DNA from 3 places in the Paenibacillus sp. NMA1017 genome. Region 2 is predicted to be linked to each of the others. Evidence: riboswitches for the same ligand, from Rfam matches in the RefSeq annotation. Region 2 holds a riboswitch; each other region holds the start of a gene.
What was found. Region 2 has a riboswitch for cyclic di-GMP ahead of AC5ELV_RS17370 (collagen binding domain-containing protein). Riboswitches for the same ligand answer to the same signal wherever they lie in the genome.

Region 1 (5,250 bases), on a different contig from region 2:
GACATCCGCGAAGCTCCAGCACTGGAAATCGTAGAAACGCTCATTCAAGCAGGCGCAATTGTCAAGCTTTATGATCCCATTGCGATGGATAAATTCAAGGAGCACGTGGATCACCCGAATATTGTGTGGAGCTCATCCCCACAGCAAGCCGCTGAAGGTAGCGACGCTGTGTGCCTGTTGACTGATTGGGAAGAGTTCAAAAAAGTCGACCTCGTACAATTGGCCTCTATTCTGCACAAGCCGGTTCTCATTGACGGTCGTAACGTATTCGCTGAGGAACAGATTCAAGGCTCCGGGCTGGAATACTATTCCGTGGGTCGTCCGCGGATGAGTGGGTGGAACAGAGATAAAGTGGAAGCTTAAAAGTGACAGATTAAAAAGTGACTGTGGCGGTGTTGGAGGCGCTGCGCGTGCAGATTGTTCTTCCGATTGCTGTTACCCCCGGATTTTTGGATTGTGTAAAACATTCAAAGGTTAAAATCCGGGGGTAAAGGCAAACGCTGCGCTTCTTCAGAACAATTCTGCCCGCTCCGCTGCTTTCCGCCGTGGAGTCACGGTTTTTTAAAGCTCTCACCTTATGGGGTGGGAGTAGGAAGGGCGTATCAGAAAGAGCGGCACAATTGAAGCCGCTCCTGTGAAGCAAGGCAGGTAAACGCCAAGTGTGAGATTTTACAGGCTGACCGGACTTAATAATGTCCGGTCGTGCCTTTTGCAATAAACGGTATGATCGGCATGATGCATTTTTGAGTAGCGCAGGGATGGATTTGAATCTGGAGAAGCGGAGCGGTCGCCTTTGACGAGGGATTCTTACAACTAAATGTCTTATATAATCCGAAGAATCCCACGGCAACAGCGATCGTAAGATCAAATGCATTCCGTAGCGGGTAGTCAACTCATCATCAGAACGATCACCCAACCAATATAGAGAGGAAGTGGAGAGTTATGAAGCTCGTACTTTTGTCTGGTGGTTCCGGTAAAAGATTATGGCCTTTGTCCAACGATTCCCGTTCCAAACAATTTTTGAAGGTACTGGAGAGCCCGGAGGGGATTTCGGAATCCATGGTACAGCGGGTATGGAGACAATTGGGAGACAACGGATTATCAGAATCCTCGTTTATTGCGACAGGGAGAGCACAGGTCGAAATGATCCAGAGTCAGGTCGGGTCGAATACGCGCATCATTGTTGAGCCAGAACGCAGAGACACCTTTCCTGCGATTGCGCTGACAGCGACTTATCTATATTCCATTGCTGGTGTTTCACCTGATGAAATTATAGCTATATTGCCTGTAGATCCTTATGTTGAGGATGCTTTCTTCGCTTCCGTAGCCCAGCTGGAACATACGCTTCAGGAGAGTGAAGGCAAGCTTGCATTAATCGGGGTTGTCCCTTCCTATCCTTCAGAGAAATATGGTTACATTATTCCGAAAAACGATGCCACCCAAGGTAGCACAGGCTACCGCGAAGTGAGCCATTTTCAAGAGAAACCCGACCGGGAGCAGGCGGAGCGTCTGATTGAACGCAATGCTCTATGGAACTGCGGGGTTTTTGCATTCAAATTAAGTTATTTGCTGGATATCTTGGCATCCAAGGGGTTGCCGCTGAATTATGAAGAAATGCAAAAGCAATACGCATCTCTGGAAAAAATCAGCTTTGACTATGAAGTAGTCGAGAAGGAAAAGGATATCGTAGTTCTTCCGTATGATGGTTTTTGGAAGGATTTAGGTACCTGGAATACGCTCACAGAAGAAATGTCTAATCAACAAGTGGGCAGAGGTGTAGTAACGGAGGATTGCGTCAATACGAGTCTTATTAACGAGTTGGACATTCCTGTGGCGATCATTGGCACGAATGATCTGATTGTAGCTGCTAGCCCGGATGGCATTCTTGTGACCAATAAGGCAGAAAGTCCTCGCATTAAGGAAGTACTCAAGGCTCATGATCAGCGTCCAATGTATGAAGAACGTCGTTGGGGACAGTATCGGGTTGTGGATTATGTCAAGTATGACGAGGGTAACGAGGTATTGACCAAACGAATCCGCGTACGGAAAGGCAAAAATATCAGCTACCAGCTTCATTTCAAACGGAGTGAAATCTGGACCATCATTAGTGGTGAAGCGGAAATTATTTTGAATGAGAAGCTACACAAAGTAAAGGCTGGTGATGTAGTTCGCATTCCTGAAGGGACGAAGCATAGCATTTTGGCTGTGACCGATGTGGATTTTATTGAGGTGCAGACTGGCTCTGAATTGGTTGAAGAGGATATTGTCCGCTTTTGTATGGATTGGAATGAAATTTCCCGTCACCAATTTATCTCATAATTATTTTCGTAAAAACGAAAAAAAGACGAATTCATGAAAATTCATGGCCCAAACTGTCGAATTTGGGCGAAAACCTGTAAATTCATGAACATGACCTATTAAATTTTGGTAAAATAAAGTCGATACTTAGGGTAAGAAGGAATCCAAACTCCTTCCAACGATAAACGCAGCCCTGTCGAAAGGCAGGTACGCAAAGCTAAAGGGCCTTCCACAAGGATGGCAGCCTGGCTACCGAAAGGAAGAGCGAAAGTGAGATTCAATTTTATTCCTCTGTATCGACTGATACGTCATGTACTCCCCGTTGTTATGCTTTTTTCATTGTTGCCCGTCGGTTTTGGTGATTCTCTATCTGTCGCAAATGCTGCTTCATTACAACCTGTTAATTCGGACGCTTCTACTCAGGCCCGTGAACTATACAATTATTTACTCAACATCTCAGGGAAAAAAATAGTCACCGGTCAGCATGATTATTTGGAGAGTCCGGATGAATTAAGTAACAAGGTCCAAAAAATCAGTCAGGCATATGTAGGTGTACACGGCTATGAGATGGGAGCTATCTCTGGTCAATCTGACGCTACAGAAGCAGCGCAACGTAAAAATGTCGTCGATAGTGCTATCCGTTGGGACAGATCCGGTGGTATTGTGACGATGACTTTTCATGAAGCGCTACCAGGTAGGCCACTGACTTGGGCCAATGTACAGGCGAAAGTAAGTCAGACAGAGTTCAACAAATACGTGACCCCAGGTACTACGCAGTATAACCTTCTCATTGCCGATCTGGATAAGGTCGCTGTATCGTTAAAGCAGCTTCGTGATGCAGGGGTTCCGGTTTTGTGGAGACCTTACCACGAAATGAATGGCGACTGGTTCTGGTGGGGAAACAAAAATAATTTCAATCAGCTATGGAATATCATGTATGACCGTTTTACCAACACACATCAATTGAACAATCTGCTGTGGGTATGGAGTCCGAATGCGCCCAATTCGTATACTGTCCCGTATACCCCGAAATATCCTGGGGATGACAAAGTGGACATTTTGGCAGTAGACATTTACAACAATGATTTTAAGCAAAGTCATTACGAAGGTCTGCTCGGACTGGCACGGAATAAGCCGATTGCCATTGGGGAGCACGGTGAGATGCCTAGTTCTGAGGTATTGCAGGCTCAACCTAAATGGGTATATTCCATGACTTGGGGAAAGATGCTGACTGAGAATAACACAACAAATCAAATTCAGGATTATATGAATGATTCGAGGAGTTTGACGCGGGATGATGTGAAAAATGGATTGGAAACGATTCAACCCCCTGGGGCAGATATACCGACCTTACCGGACGAGGGACAAAGTGAGCCTATCCCGGCTCCGCCAGTAGTGATCGTTCCCCCAGCTCCGACTCCTCCTTCTGTTCCTGATGTGGTATATGTGAACGGGCTGCGTGGCGAATATTTTAACAATATGAATTTGAATGGAAGTCCTGCTTTGATCCGTACTGATAGCAAGCTGGACTACAACTGGCGTGCCAATGCAGCTGATCCAAAGGTGAATGCCGATCAGTTCTCGGTTCGCTGGACGGGTAAAATCAAACCGCAATATAGCGAGACCTATACGTTCGCAACGATATCTGATGATGGTATCCGTGTATGGGTAGACGGCAAGTTGGTTATTGACAGCTGGTTCAAACAAAGCTGGACAGAGCGTGAAGGCAGTATTACTTTGGAAGCAGGCAAAATGGTAGATCTAAAAGTGGAATACTATGATGAAAAAGGCGACGCAATGGCACGTCTAATGTGGGAAAGTCAGCATGAAGCGAAAGCGGTGATTCCCGGAAACGCTTTGTTTCTTCCTTGATTGATACTCTTTCCCGGTCCAAAAATTTGAGGAGAGAGGGTGGATCATATGATAAAAAAATGGTTATCCCATAGGTATACAGTCGTTTTATCTGGACTATTAGGGGTCGTAGCTATAGCGATGATCGCTTGGTTTATATACACGCCTTCAAGAAGCGCAGAATTGCAGACGGATAAAGTAGCAGCTGCCAGTCCAGTATGGAAGCTGGGGCAGAGGGATGACTCTTCAGCGGAATTCAAAGGTGTGGTCGGCAGGGATAATATCGACATTTCTACAGCAGCTGCCTCTACCGAATCATCTGCTAAAGGAGCAATGTCAGCGTTGTCGGTAGCAGAAGAGAGTACAACAGTTCCAGTATTGCTCAGCAGTGGAGATATTCCTCCCGGTTTGAATGCGTCCACGAACCCTGAACTGACACTCCAGTATAAGCTGAATCAGATTCCTCCTAATGGTATGATATTCCGTGTTCGGATTTTGGATGCGGGCAAAGCAGTCCCGCAAATGGCTGTATTTTCAAATCATCAGCTGTCCGGTATTATTCAGATTGCCGGAGTATCCGGTACTGGGAGTGCTTATAATTTCAAAAACAACTACGATTTGTATATACCTAAAGAGCAATTGCAAAGCGGTGTTAACGTACTCAAGCTAAAGACAGCGCGCTGCCTATACTGCTCCTCTGCAGAAGATAAAAATGTGTGGTGGACTTGGGATGACTTGAGCTTGGAGACGTTAGCTTCACCTGCGACCGAACCGGTACACGGTAAATATATACTGACCGGAACAAACGTGAACAATAAAGAATTTTATTATGATCAGGGTGCAGTTAAGCATTTACCATACGTTCTCAAATGGCTGGGAATTGCTTATAGTGGCAACGTCATGAGGGTCACCTGTGCCAGCAATGTGGGCAAGGCATGTACAGACGTGGATGATTACTATCAAACGTTAAAGCAGTATAATATGCAATCGTCTGCTTTGTATTTATATACAGGTGATATTAAGCTGCAAAAAGATGGTTCTCTGCCAGAGACGGCCAAGCAAAAGTTGCGCGATTATGTAAAAAAATACGGTTCTTATCTT
Region 2 (5,250 bases):
AGGGCAGGTGATTCAATTTTATTTTTGGTTTGTCCGTCTGAATTTCAAAAATACACCCCATATAACCATCGCTATGCCTGTCAAATAGAACGGAACGGGGCTGCTTTCACCTGTTTGGGGCAATTGATGTACCGCAGGTGTATCCTCTGGCTCTTCTGGCTCTTTCCCCGGAACCTTGACACGGATTTTGGGTTCGGGATCGTCCTTCGACTCCACCGGAGGAGGATCTTGATGAGGCATGACGGCTGGCGGCTCCGGCTCCGGCGGTATAGGCGCAGGTTCCTCCTGTGGAGGGACTATGTCCTCCGGAGACTTTGGCAATGACGGAGGAACGATTATAGACGGCGTATCGGGTATTTCCGGATCTTTGTCATGTTTTTTACCTGAGCCTCCGGACGGGGGTGAAGGGTTTGGATGAGTAGGCGTTCCTGGTTCGTTTTTCTTTTCTTTACGATTGGTGATCACAACCCTTTTTACACCAGAGCTTTGTCGCAGTGTTGCGTCTATTTTAATCTCGAGCTTGCCCTCGGTGATTTTATAGCCTTCCGGTGCTGCCAATTCCTCCAAGATGTAATCGTCATGAAGCAAGGAGGAAAAGATGATTTTGCCTTCCTGATTGGTGGTCTGAATGAGAGGGGCTCTTTTTTGACCTTTATCATAGAGCGCAAACTGTGCGCCAGGCAGTACCTTGTCAGGCATATCCTGATCTACCTTGGTCAGCTCAAGACTTTCGGTCACACCCCCGCCGGAACCGGAGCCGGAAGACGTTCGTACGATGATTTCCTGGCTGGTTTCCCGCATCTCTGTCGTCAAGCGATCCCCCTCAAAGGCAACCTTATTACTCACTTTGGCTTTGTCCTCAGCATGAATGAATGACTGGTATTCAAGTATAAAGGCAGTGGAAATATCCTTGGCAAAAGTAAGTTCAAACGTTTGCTGGCCTTGAGCGTCTGTTTTGATATACAGCCTGTAATCTTGGTTTCTAATCAACTCGGTGCCCTTGGTGGTATTTCCGTTGGCAGCGATGATTGTAGAGTACAAATGAAAGGAATCCTCAATTAAGATTTGATTGCTGCTAGGCTGATCTATAATTTTAGCGTTGGATACATGTGACTGTCCTTTATTGATGCGGATGCTCCAGTCGATCTTATTTCCATTTTGTGTACCGACTTTAGATACATATTCTCCGCCATGAGGTACCGTGACTTGCGCTGCCCATTCGGAGACTGTTTTTTGTCCATCCAGTAGAAGGGCTTGATTATGAATTTCCTTTTCAATCAGTTCTCCTTCCAATGAAGTTTGAAAGGTAATCCAGTAGGGAGTCTGTATCTGCTCCTTGAACTGGATACGCAATTCATTCCCATTTTGCTCGGAAGGAGGAATAATGGTGTATTGATCTGCCGGGATTTCAGCCCCTTTTTGTACGCCATCCCACCATCCCAGCAAGGTCATATCGTATACCTTTACGGAGCCGGGCAGTAACTTCTGACCTTGCAACAAGGGGTCTCTCACTTCCGCGTGCTTTAGGATCTTGCGATTGTAGTTAGCTTTAATGTCCCAGGTAATGAGCTTGGAGGTCGCATTATAGCTTCCTTGCTTGGCACCGTTTCGTTGGGTCATAAAGTCCGGCCAGATCGGGCACTCCACGGCATGCGATGATGTTTCTCCGTTTTCAAACTGGTATTCTATAATGGATTTATTACGAAACTCAGGCTTCGTCGTATCCGTTTTCCAGTCATTATTATAGGTGGTTGAATACTTGATCGTATAAGCTTTCTGAATGGTTTTATGAAAAGTGAGCGTAAATCCTTGTTTATAGTCCTGTGATAGCGGAATCAGCTCATAATCCGTGGGCGCACGTAGCTCCGTTGTTCCGTCAACACTTTGAATTTTCAGGGTGTCTGGCAACAAGGCCAAGCCCCCGTTTGGAAACACATCCTGAATGACAATATTTTTCATGGTGTACAAGTCTGTGTTGATGGTAATCACCCAAGGTATGATTTTGGTGTTGTAATTGGGTGTGTCATACATTTTAGTCATAACTCCGCTTATGATTTCCGTCGATACGATCTTCTGGATTCCATCTGAGGTTATGATGTTTGTGACTTTTTCATTTTCATAGACACGGCCTCTGGCTTGGGTCTGGTATCGGATGGTATAGGCTGAATCTACGTCGAGTTTGAATTGAAGTTTGAAGCCGTTGCGGTCCGGATAATCAACTGGGATGACAGTATACGCCCACGATGGGAGTTCCTCCAGTGTGTTTCCCTTAAATACTTTCAAAGAACCGGGCAGCAATTCTTGAGTTTTGTTGAAATGATCAATTAAAAGAGCTTTGGCTTCGGGGATTTTTGTCTCGCCGAAGTTATATCTTATGGCCCACGAGAGTGTTTGTGTGGCGTGATCATATTTTTCAACCTTTTTGGACAAAAATTCACCACGTTCTACCTGAACAGTCGCGGTAGCAGCAACGTCCTCTATCGCATCTCCTGAAAGCGTCGCTGTGTTGGAAAAACGATTTTCGTCGCCAGTAATGCGCGTGAAATATTGAATCTGGTAGGCCGTGTTCATGCTATCGTCTTGAAAATGAATCACAAACCCTGTCCCGGCTTGATCTGCCTCAATGGCATATTCACTCGCATTTACTAGGTCTCGAACAACGGTCGAGCCGTCGATATTGACTTGGAGATGATAGAGCCGGATAGAGTCTCTTCTGAGTTCCAGTCCTGAAGGAATTGGATCGGTAATGAGGGCCTGCTTTATGGTATTTAGCTGTTTGTTCACATCAATGGTCCAGTCGATCTGGTTTGTTCCAGCTATTTTCCCTTGTTTGCTTAGGGTTGGCCCTGACTGGGGTTTTACATTCACGATGACCGTTTGCACCCCGCCTTTGATTGGAATCGCAATGATGATCTCTGTACTGCCTTTCACCGTTTCTTTCGTAAACTCGGTTTTGATTTGCAGTTTGCCGCTGACATTGGAATGATTCTCTACATATGGGTTAAAGGTCATGATCACCTTGCCCTGACGATCTACTGTGAAGTATCCCACGGTTCCGTCAGTAGTGACTAACGGAGATGAGATATCAGTGTAGATGACAAACTGTTCTGGTAAGTGAAAGGTAAAGGTGTCCCCTGCCTTATACGTATTGTCAGGAAGCTCCCATTCATAGCCTAGTTGGATGGCTGATCCGATGTCGAATTGGCTGCCGGGACTATATACCGCATCAATGACACGCCCTGCTTCGTCGGTCAGGCTCAACTTCGTTAGTATGCTCTGCGGAGCGGCATCATGTTGAGACTTTGAACGGGCTGCTCCCTGAACGAAGGGGACCGTATTTGGAGGAATCTCCCTAGGGGGTTCAAGGTTTGGGACGACGTATACAGCATCCGTAACGGGATGTGTAGGATCGGATACAGCACTCTGCGGCTGTTCTGGGGCTGGAGCATCTGCGTAAGCCAGCGTTGCGCTGAAAAAGCTTTGGACAATGAGCAATAAGGCAATGATCATTACATTTATTTTTGTTCTCATGCTCCAAGTGATTCTCCTATTCATCGTAATATGGTAATGCTTCGTTCGAAATTAGTATATTCAGCATGCTAGGCTGACATGACTATCCCAATAGAAAAAAAGCCCTGATCATAGCGATCAGGGCTTTCCTCGAGATAGGCATAGCAATTTGTGATGGATCTATGTAAAAAAGGGCATAATAAAAAGCTCGTTCATCTGGTAGCTGGCTGCCATCCGGATAGGAAGGCCCTATAGTTTTGCGTCACTGCCTTTCGACAGCTTTGCCATTAACTTGAATAGCTTGTGCGTCTATCATCTATCAAACTGATTTCATGTAACCTCTCATTTACAGCTTGGAACGGTTTCCCCACTTTTTGCGGAAGGAATGAGGTGTTTCTCCTACATGCTCCTTGAACAGGTTAATAAAATGGCTCGTATTGGGAATCCCTACGTACCTTGCGATATCCACAATGGACATGTCACTGGTTTTAAGCCAGCTTTGAGCGGCCGTGATACGGACATTAATGAGATAATCAATCGGAGAGAAACCGATCTGTTTTTTGAAATTTTTAGCCAGATTAAACTTGTTTAATTCAAACATGTCTGCCAGCGAGTCCAGTGTTATTCGCTCACAGTAGGACTGATCCAAATATTGCTGTACCCGACGTACTTCGCTGAGGGTTTCAGCATTCACATGCTGGTGATCATAGGGATGCTGCAAGATGCACATCAGTATTTCACCAATGAGCCTGGACGTTAGCAGTTCAGCGGAAAGACTTCTGTCAGACTGCCCACAAATCAGAGCATGCAGTTTGTCCAATATAATATACGGATTATGCATGGATATTACCGGTTTATTGTGCTTGGCAAATTGTTCGTAAAAGTTTCCGATCAGGTTGCCGTACAGGTATAAACTGATAAACTCCCAGGCTTCATGACCGGAGGTGCTATATTGCACATACTCCTCACAATTAATAAAAAACAAATCATGAGGCTTTAAAATATATTTCTTGTCCCGGTATAGTAATTCTCCCTTACCAGACAACGTAAAAACAAGCAAAAAAGAGGTGAGTTCTTTTCTTTCCACCGTAAAAGCAGAAGTTTTTTGGAAGTACCCTAATTCCTGAATATATAAAAGGGATTGCTTGGCAAAAGCGGAGGGAGTGCGCACAATTACGATAGGTTCGCCGTTCCAGAGGCCCTCGTTGTTTTTTTGGTCTGTTGTCATATTCAATTCCTTTACAAAGAAGCAATTTTATCTAGCTTATCTTGGTTTGATTTAACCAATATATAATGGCTGATTAAACATGATTTCCTATTTATAAAAGTTTATTTTATCACATGAAATATGTCTATATATCAAATTATGTTTGTAAGTTTTATAGAAGCCTCGCTCTTATGGACATCTAACCTGATCATCCGTATAAAAGGTCGAATATTGTTGAAAGAATTCTGAGGTCATCATGGATTCAAATCCTTTCTGGGGTCAAAGATAGAATTAGTGCTGAAAAAGATATCTTACATGCCCATTCAACTTTTCCCTTCACTTCTCCTTTCGGTTTAAGAAATTTAGGACTTGGTTCTGATAAAATGGTTCGTAAGGCTTATTATTAAAAATGAGATTTTGGGCCCAGTGTTGTGATTTAGTTCACGAACATGAATGTAAAAAAGAGAGATATATGCATAAAAAATTACGCAAAAAGTGGCCTTACGCGTTTCATCAAGAGTGCTTTCAACTTT
Region 3 (5,250 bases), on a different contig from region 2:
CATGGAGCTGCACACTGCTCTCTTCCTCAGGTACGATCCCAATTTGCGAAATAAGAGTTTCACTTTGCTCCATGGCTTGTGCGAATAAATATTCAAAATGGCGGATCACGTTCTCGATGGGGATGAATCTTTCAAAAGCCTGTATCTGATAGTCAAAATTTACGGCTACATCCGTTTCTCCTTCTTGTCCCCATATCAGGAGATTGAGTGCATTCCTTTCATGATGATGCGGCATGCTTACAATCCGGGTTGCTGTGCCGATAAAGCTCTCTCTGTTTTCCTGTTCTTCGAAAGAAAGCGATATATCAAATAGTTTCCCTTTCTCATGGACATTCTCGTAAACCGTCCGGTAGATTTCACCGAAAGACATTTTCTGATGCCGATAGCACTGCATAAGCTCACGTTTGATGTTCTTTATCAGCCCTTTAAAGCTTATATCTTCTTCGGGGCTGATCCGCAGCGGCAGCACGTTGGCAAAATGTCCCATAGTCTGCTTATATTTCGCTTTACCCCGGTTAAAAACCGGGACGCCGATTACCATTTCATTCCTGTTGCTAACCCTACTGAAATAAAGAAACATTATGCCTAAAAAGTAATGGAATGATGAGCATCCTTCCTCTTTGCAAAATTCAATCATTCGATTGTATAAGGTCTTGTTTATAGTTAAGGTTCGCCGATCGCTCCAAACAGAATTGCCATCACCATCATCAATGTCCGCTCCTCTGCTCAACAGAGGCTCGGGAATGGTCTGATATTTGTTCTTCCAGAACTCCCTGTCTTTTAAAAAGGCCGGAGAATTCAGATAATCCTGATTATCTGATATAAAATCAGCATAGGAATAGACAGTTCTGTTCATTTCACTAATTCCTTGCGTCAATTTGTTGTAATTGTCAAACATTTGACTGACTAAGAGAGCAAATCCCCATCCATCGATCACCAAATGATGAACTTTAAGAAAAATGAAGTATATATTCGGGGCCTCTTGCAATATATCAAATTGAAAATAATAGTTCTCCGATTGAAAAGGTTTTAAAAATTCCTCCTTCATCCAGTTAATGCAAAAAGAATTTGGATTTTCATTCATCGAAAAATCATATAACGGAACTTCATATTCAACTTCTGGCAGGAATGTTAAATAAGGTTCTCCCTTTTTATTAATAAAACGGGTACTGAGGGAATCATTCTGCCTGATTAATAATTGCATGGAATCCTTAAGGATAGCCAAATCCAGGTTTCCTTTAACCTCAACATATCCACCAATGTTGTAAATAGGTTTTCCAGGGTGCATGCATTGTTCGAACCATATGTCTTTCTGATAGGAGCTTAACGGGTACTCCTTAATAGTGATTATGCTCGTTTCCATAAAAATTCCTCCTGTTCTTAATCATCCATGCCTTTTACTCCATATGCCCAAATGCTTTCCCGCTGCAACTAAAAGAAGTCTGTTCCCATAAAAAAAACACAGAAACAGATAGCAGATTTCGTCCGGTTTCCTTCGGCAACCTGGCAATCATAGCTGTTTAATGCAGCTTTAGACCCATGGCTTTGTGTCCACCACTTTCGAGGTGTTTACGATTAACGGGAATAAATAAGTATATTTTTGCACTTCTTCTCCCTACCATTCGGTAGGTGATAACCTTGTGAACTGAAGGTTTTATTTTTATTTATCTTTTCAATACGTTGTTAGATGCTGATTGGGATACTTCAGTGATCCATCAAATTCCTGTAGTTCGACAACTCAAGTTTATTTTGTTATTCCCCTCATCCACCCCCCGAGATTCCGAGATATCCATCTGCACAACTGATCAGTAACAAGCAAGCTTACTGCGGAGAATATTTCCAGGGCATAGCCGCCACGGAGAAAAGAACGTCCTTACAAGAAACGTCCCGCTTATCTCTAGCAAGGAAGGAGCATGCCCTTGCCGTCCAGCATCGTCAGAAGAAGAGGCGATATCCCTTTTTTTTCACTGTTTTAGCCATGATTACTTCGATCTCAGCACTTGATTGGAAACGTTGCTGATTATCTCAATCTCTCCGGCTGTCAAGGTAAACTGCATCGCCTTCACATTTTCCTCGGCATGATGTACCTTTGAAGCCCCAGGTATCGCAAATACATTCTCTCCGTGGGCGTTAATCAGCCAATTCAGAGCAATCTGCGTTGGCGTCACATTATACTGTTGAGCCATCTGTTCCAGCAACTCAATCAGCGGCTTCGATCTCTGCAGGCCCGAATCCCGGAATGCCGCTGTCCACTTGCGCGGTCCCTTGATAGACTTGACCAGAGAGGGATTTTTATGGAATTTTCCACTTAATATTCCCTGCATTAACGGGGAGTAGGCGATGATCGCCACACCGAGCTCTTTGGCCGTGTCCAGAATTCCGTTCTGCTCGATTCTCCGGTCAAGCAGGCTGTATTTCACCTGATTCGAAACCAGGCGAAGGCCGTGCTCTCGCAGCACACGATCAGCTTCACGTATTTGTTGCGCGGAAAAGTTGCTTACACCCACATATTTAATCTTTTCTTGCTCGACCAGTTTAGCCATCGCATTCATCACGGCACCGACCGAAGCAAAGGAGTAAGGCGAATGCACTTGATAAAGGTGAATCGTCCGTTGATCCAAGTGGCGAATACGTTCATCAATCGTTGCTGTGATACTGCCTGCAGTGCGAAAGGCAGGCCACCATTTCGTAGCGATATTCGCCTGCTCCGCGAGCGATCCTCCGATCTCTTTCAGCGTGCCAGCCAGTAGCTGCTCAGACTGTCCGCCACCGTATGCTTCAGCGGTATCAAACCAATTAATCCCACCTTCCAAACTAGTCCGAACGATTTGCCGTATATCCTCCCGCCGCAGCACCGGCCAGAATTTCCCGACTATCCCTTTTCCGTTGCTAAACTGCCAGCAGCCGAGCCCAAGCGGGGACAGCTTTAAATCTGAATTGCCCAGCTTGCGTAATTGCTGTAAACCTGCTGCAGCTACCGTTTTCTCCTCCATGGTCTTCCACCATCTTCCGTAAAAAAGTTTTCTGGTCAAACGATTGAGTTCTCGTTTTAAAACGCATAACTTTACTTCCTGATTGTTCAATTCGTTAAGTGAAGTTATTTTTGAACGCTACGCATAGAGTTTTCATTATTAACTACCTGGAAAATTTACTTTTGCATAACCCCTATTTCTTTATCGGTTGAAAGCTTACAAATGTTTAATAAAATGTTATATAGACATCTCTAATGGGGATTTTTGGTGTGCTGAATATAAAAAAGGATGACTCCTGATGAATTCAGAAGTCACCTGATGACGGCTAAAAAAATCCTTATTTTATCTATCTTTGAAAACATTGTTTTCTACCTGTATCAGTTTTCCTCCTGTATCAATCTTCCTCACGAACGCTAAGTTGCCCTGTACCTGGTTCATTCAGAACAATTCGCGCCTTGACGGTCGATCCATCTTTACGCTTAAAAGATAGCAACTGCGTCTGTCCCTTTGTCAACAAAGACTTGAGCATCGTTCCCGTAATCTGCTTGCCAGCATATTCCTTCCAGACGACAAAGCCGCAGCCCTGCTTGTAGTGGCTGCACCCATACCCCTTGCGGCCTTCAATAATGCTTCCGCCGCAATTAGAGCGTGGGCAACTACCTAAAGCTTGCCTTTGGCTCACTGAAATGCCTGAGGATCCGTCGGAAGAGCTGCGTGCTGGTGGTGCTGCTTGCTCCAGAGTTGCGCTTCCAGCGCTGCCACCGCGTCCTGATGTAGCACGCCCTACCCCTTTGGCGGCGGTGCGTCCGCTCGCACGCGCACTACGTGCGCCTTCTTTTCCAGCCGCACGCTTCCCCCTTGCTTCCTCACCAAAGGCATTTGCCGGAGCCGGTGGCTGCTGCCTCACCTTGTCAATGATGGACAACGTAAATCTTTTAACGTTCTCCATAAACTTCTCCTGAGCCGCCTCACCCTTGGAAATTTGATGCAGGCGACGTTCCCATTGACCTGTCATCTCCGGGGAGGCTAATAGATCAACCCCGGCATGACGGATCAGGTCAATAGCCATCTTTCCCTTTTCCGTAATAATAATCTTTTTACCCTTCATTTCAATATAGCCAACCTTTTTCAATCGTTCAATTGTGGCGGCCCGCGTCGCAGGTGTGCCTAAACCGGCATCCTTCATGACCTCACGCAATTCCTCATTCTCCATCTGTTTACCCGCGCTTTCCATCGCCTTAAGCAATGTACCCTCCGTGTAGCTTTTAGGGGGCTGAGTCGCCTTTTCTTTCATCTCGGCGCGAACACAATCCACGGGACGTCCCGCATCAATCTCAAACTTCTTGTCCGTCCACTCGTCCGTCTCCTCTTCATCCTCTTTTTTCGGTGATTTGCTCTTTTTACCTTTATCCTGATCAATCTTACTTAAAACTACTTTCCAACCCAAGGAAAGAAGCTCCTTAATATTTGTTTTAAACAGATGCTTGTCCACCTGTGTCATCACGGTATGCATTTTGTATTCAGCAGGCGGAAAAAAATGCGACAAAAACCTGCGAATAACCAGGTCATATACATTTTGCTCTTCCTTGCTTAGTGTTCCTGGCCTTTTTAACGTCGGCAAAATAGCATGGTGATCCTCGACACGAGATGGATTGCAGACCGATTTATTCTGTTTATGAACCAAATTGGGGTTGGCTTGTTGGACCAGATCAGCATAAGGACCTGTCCCCAGCATCCGTAATGCCTTGTGCATGCCGTCTATATTTTGCTCTGTCACATAGTTAGAATTGGTACGCGGATAGGAAATGACCTTGTGACGCTCATAAAGCGCTTGTGCCACATCCAGTGTTTTTTTGGCCGAATAACCGTACTTGGCATTCGCCTCGCGTTGAAGCAGTGTTAAATCGTACAATTTAAAAGGATACTCTTTTGTCTGCTTCGTGTCATATTTGGTGATTTTACCTGTTTTTCCACGAACCGCCGCAGCGATTTCCTCAGCTTCCTCTGACTTCGTCAGCCGATCCCCCTGCCACGCACCTTTGTACTTGATCTGATCTTGCTTAAACTCAGCCCACACGTCATAGAAGGTTTGAGACTGAAATGCCTCAATTTCCTTTTCCCGGTCATGAATCAGTGCCAGCACGGGAGTCTGCACCCGTCCTACCGACAGCAGTGTGTTATGTCGTGTTGTGAACGCTCTGGAAGCATTCATTCCGATCAGCCAGTCCGCTTCACTTCGTGCTCTCGCAGCTTGAGTCAGAAATTCAAACTCCGAAGC

Region 1: linked by a shared signal. The riboswitch ahead of AC5ELV_RS16210 (glycosyl hydrolase) and the one ahead of AC5ELV_RS17370 (collagen binding domain-containing protein) in region 2 are both predicted to bind cyclic di-GMP.
Region 3: linked by a shared signal. The riboswitch ahead of AC5ELV_RS04945 (condensation domain-containing protein) and the one ahead of AC5ELV_RS17370 (collagen binding domain-containing protein) in region 2 are both predicted to bind cyclic di-GMP.

What each region holds. Positions count from the first base shown of each region.
Region 1 covers NZ_JBZXYR010000006.1:53,070-58,319, reverse strand. Annotated here, with positions in the region: gene AC5ELV_RS16220 (UDP-glucose dehydrogenase family protein) at 1-363, shown strand, start outside; gene AC5ELV_RS16215 (sugar phosphate nucleotidyltransferase) at 943-2,319, shown strand; cyclic di-GMP riboswitch class I at 2,475-2,555, shown strand; gene AC5ELV_RS16210 (glycosyl hydrolase) at 2,569-4,170, shown strand; gene AC5ELV_RS16205 (hypothetical protein) at 4,219-5,250, shown strand, end outside.
Region 2 covers NZ_JBZXYR010000007.1:30,716-35,965, forward strand. Annotated here, with positions in the region: gene AC5ELV_RS17370 (collagen binding domain-containing protein) at 19-3,531, opposite strand; cyclic di-GMP riboswitch class I at 3,726-3,806, opposite strand; gene AC5ELV_RS17375 (AraC family transcriptional regulator) at 3,857-4,738, opposite strand.
Region 3 covers NZ_JBZXYR010000002.1:150-5,399, forward strand. Annotated here, with positions in the region: partial or broken gene AC5ELV_RS04945 (condensation domain-containing protein) at 1-1,363, opposite strand, end outside; cyclic di-GMP riboswitch class I at 1,495-1,584, opposite strand; gene AC5ELV_RS04950 (aldo/keto reductase) at 1,983-2,993, opposite strand; gene AC5ELV_RS04955 (type IA DNA topoisomerase) at 3,367-5,250, opposite strand, start outside.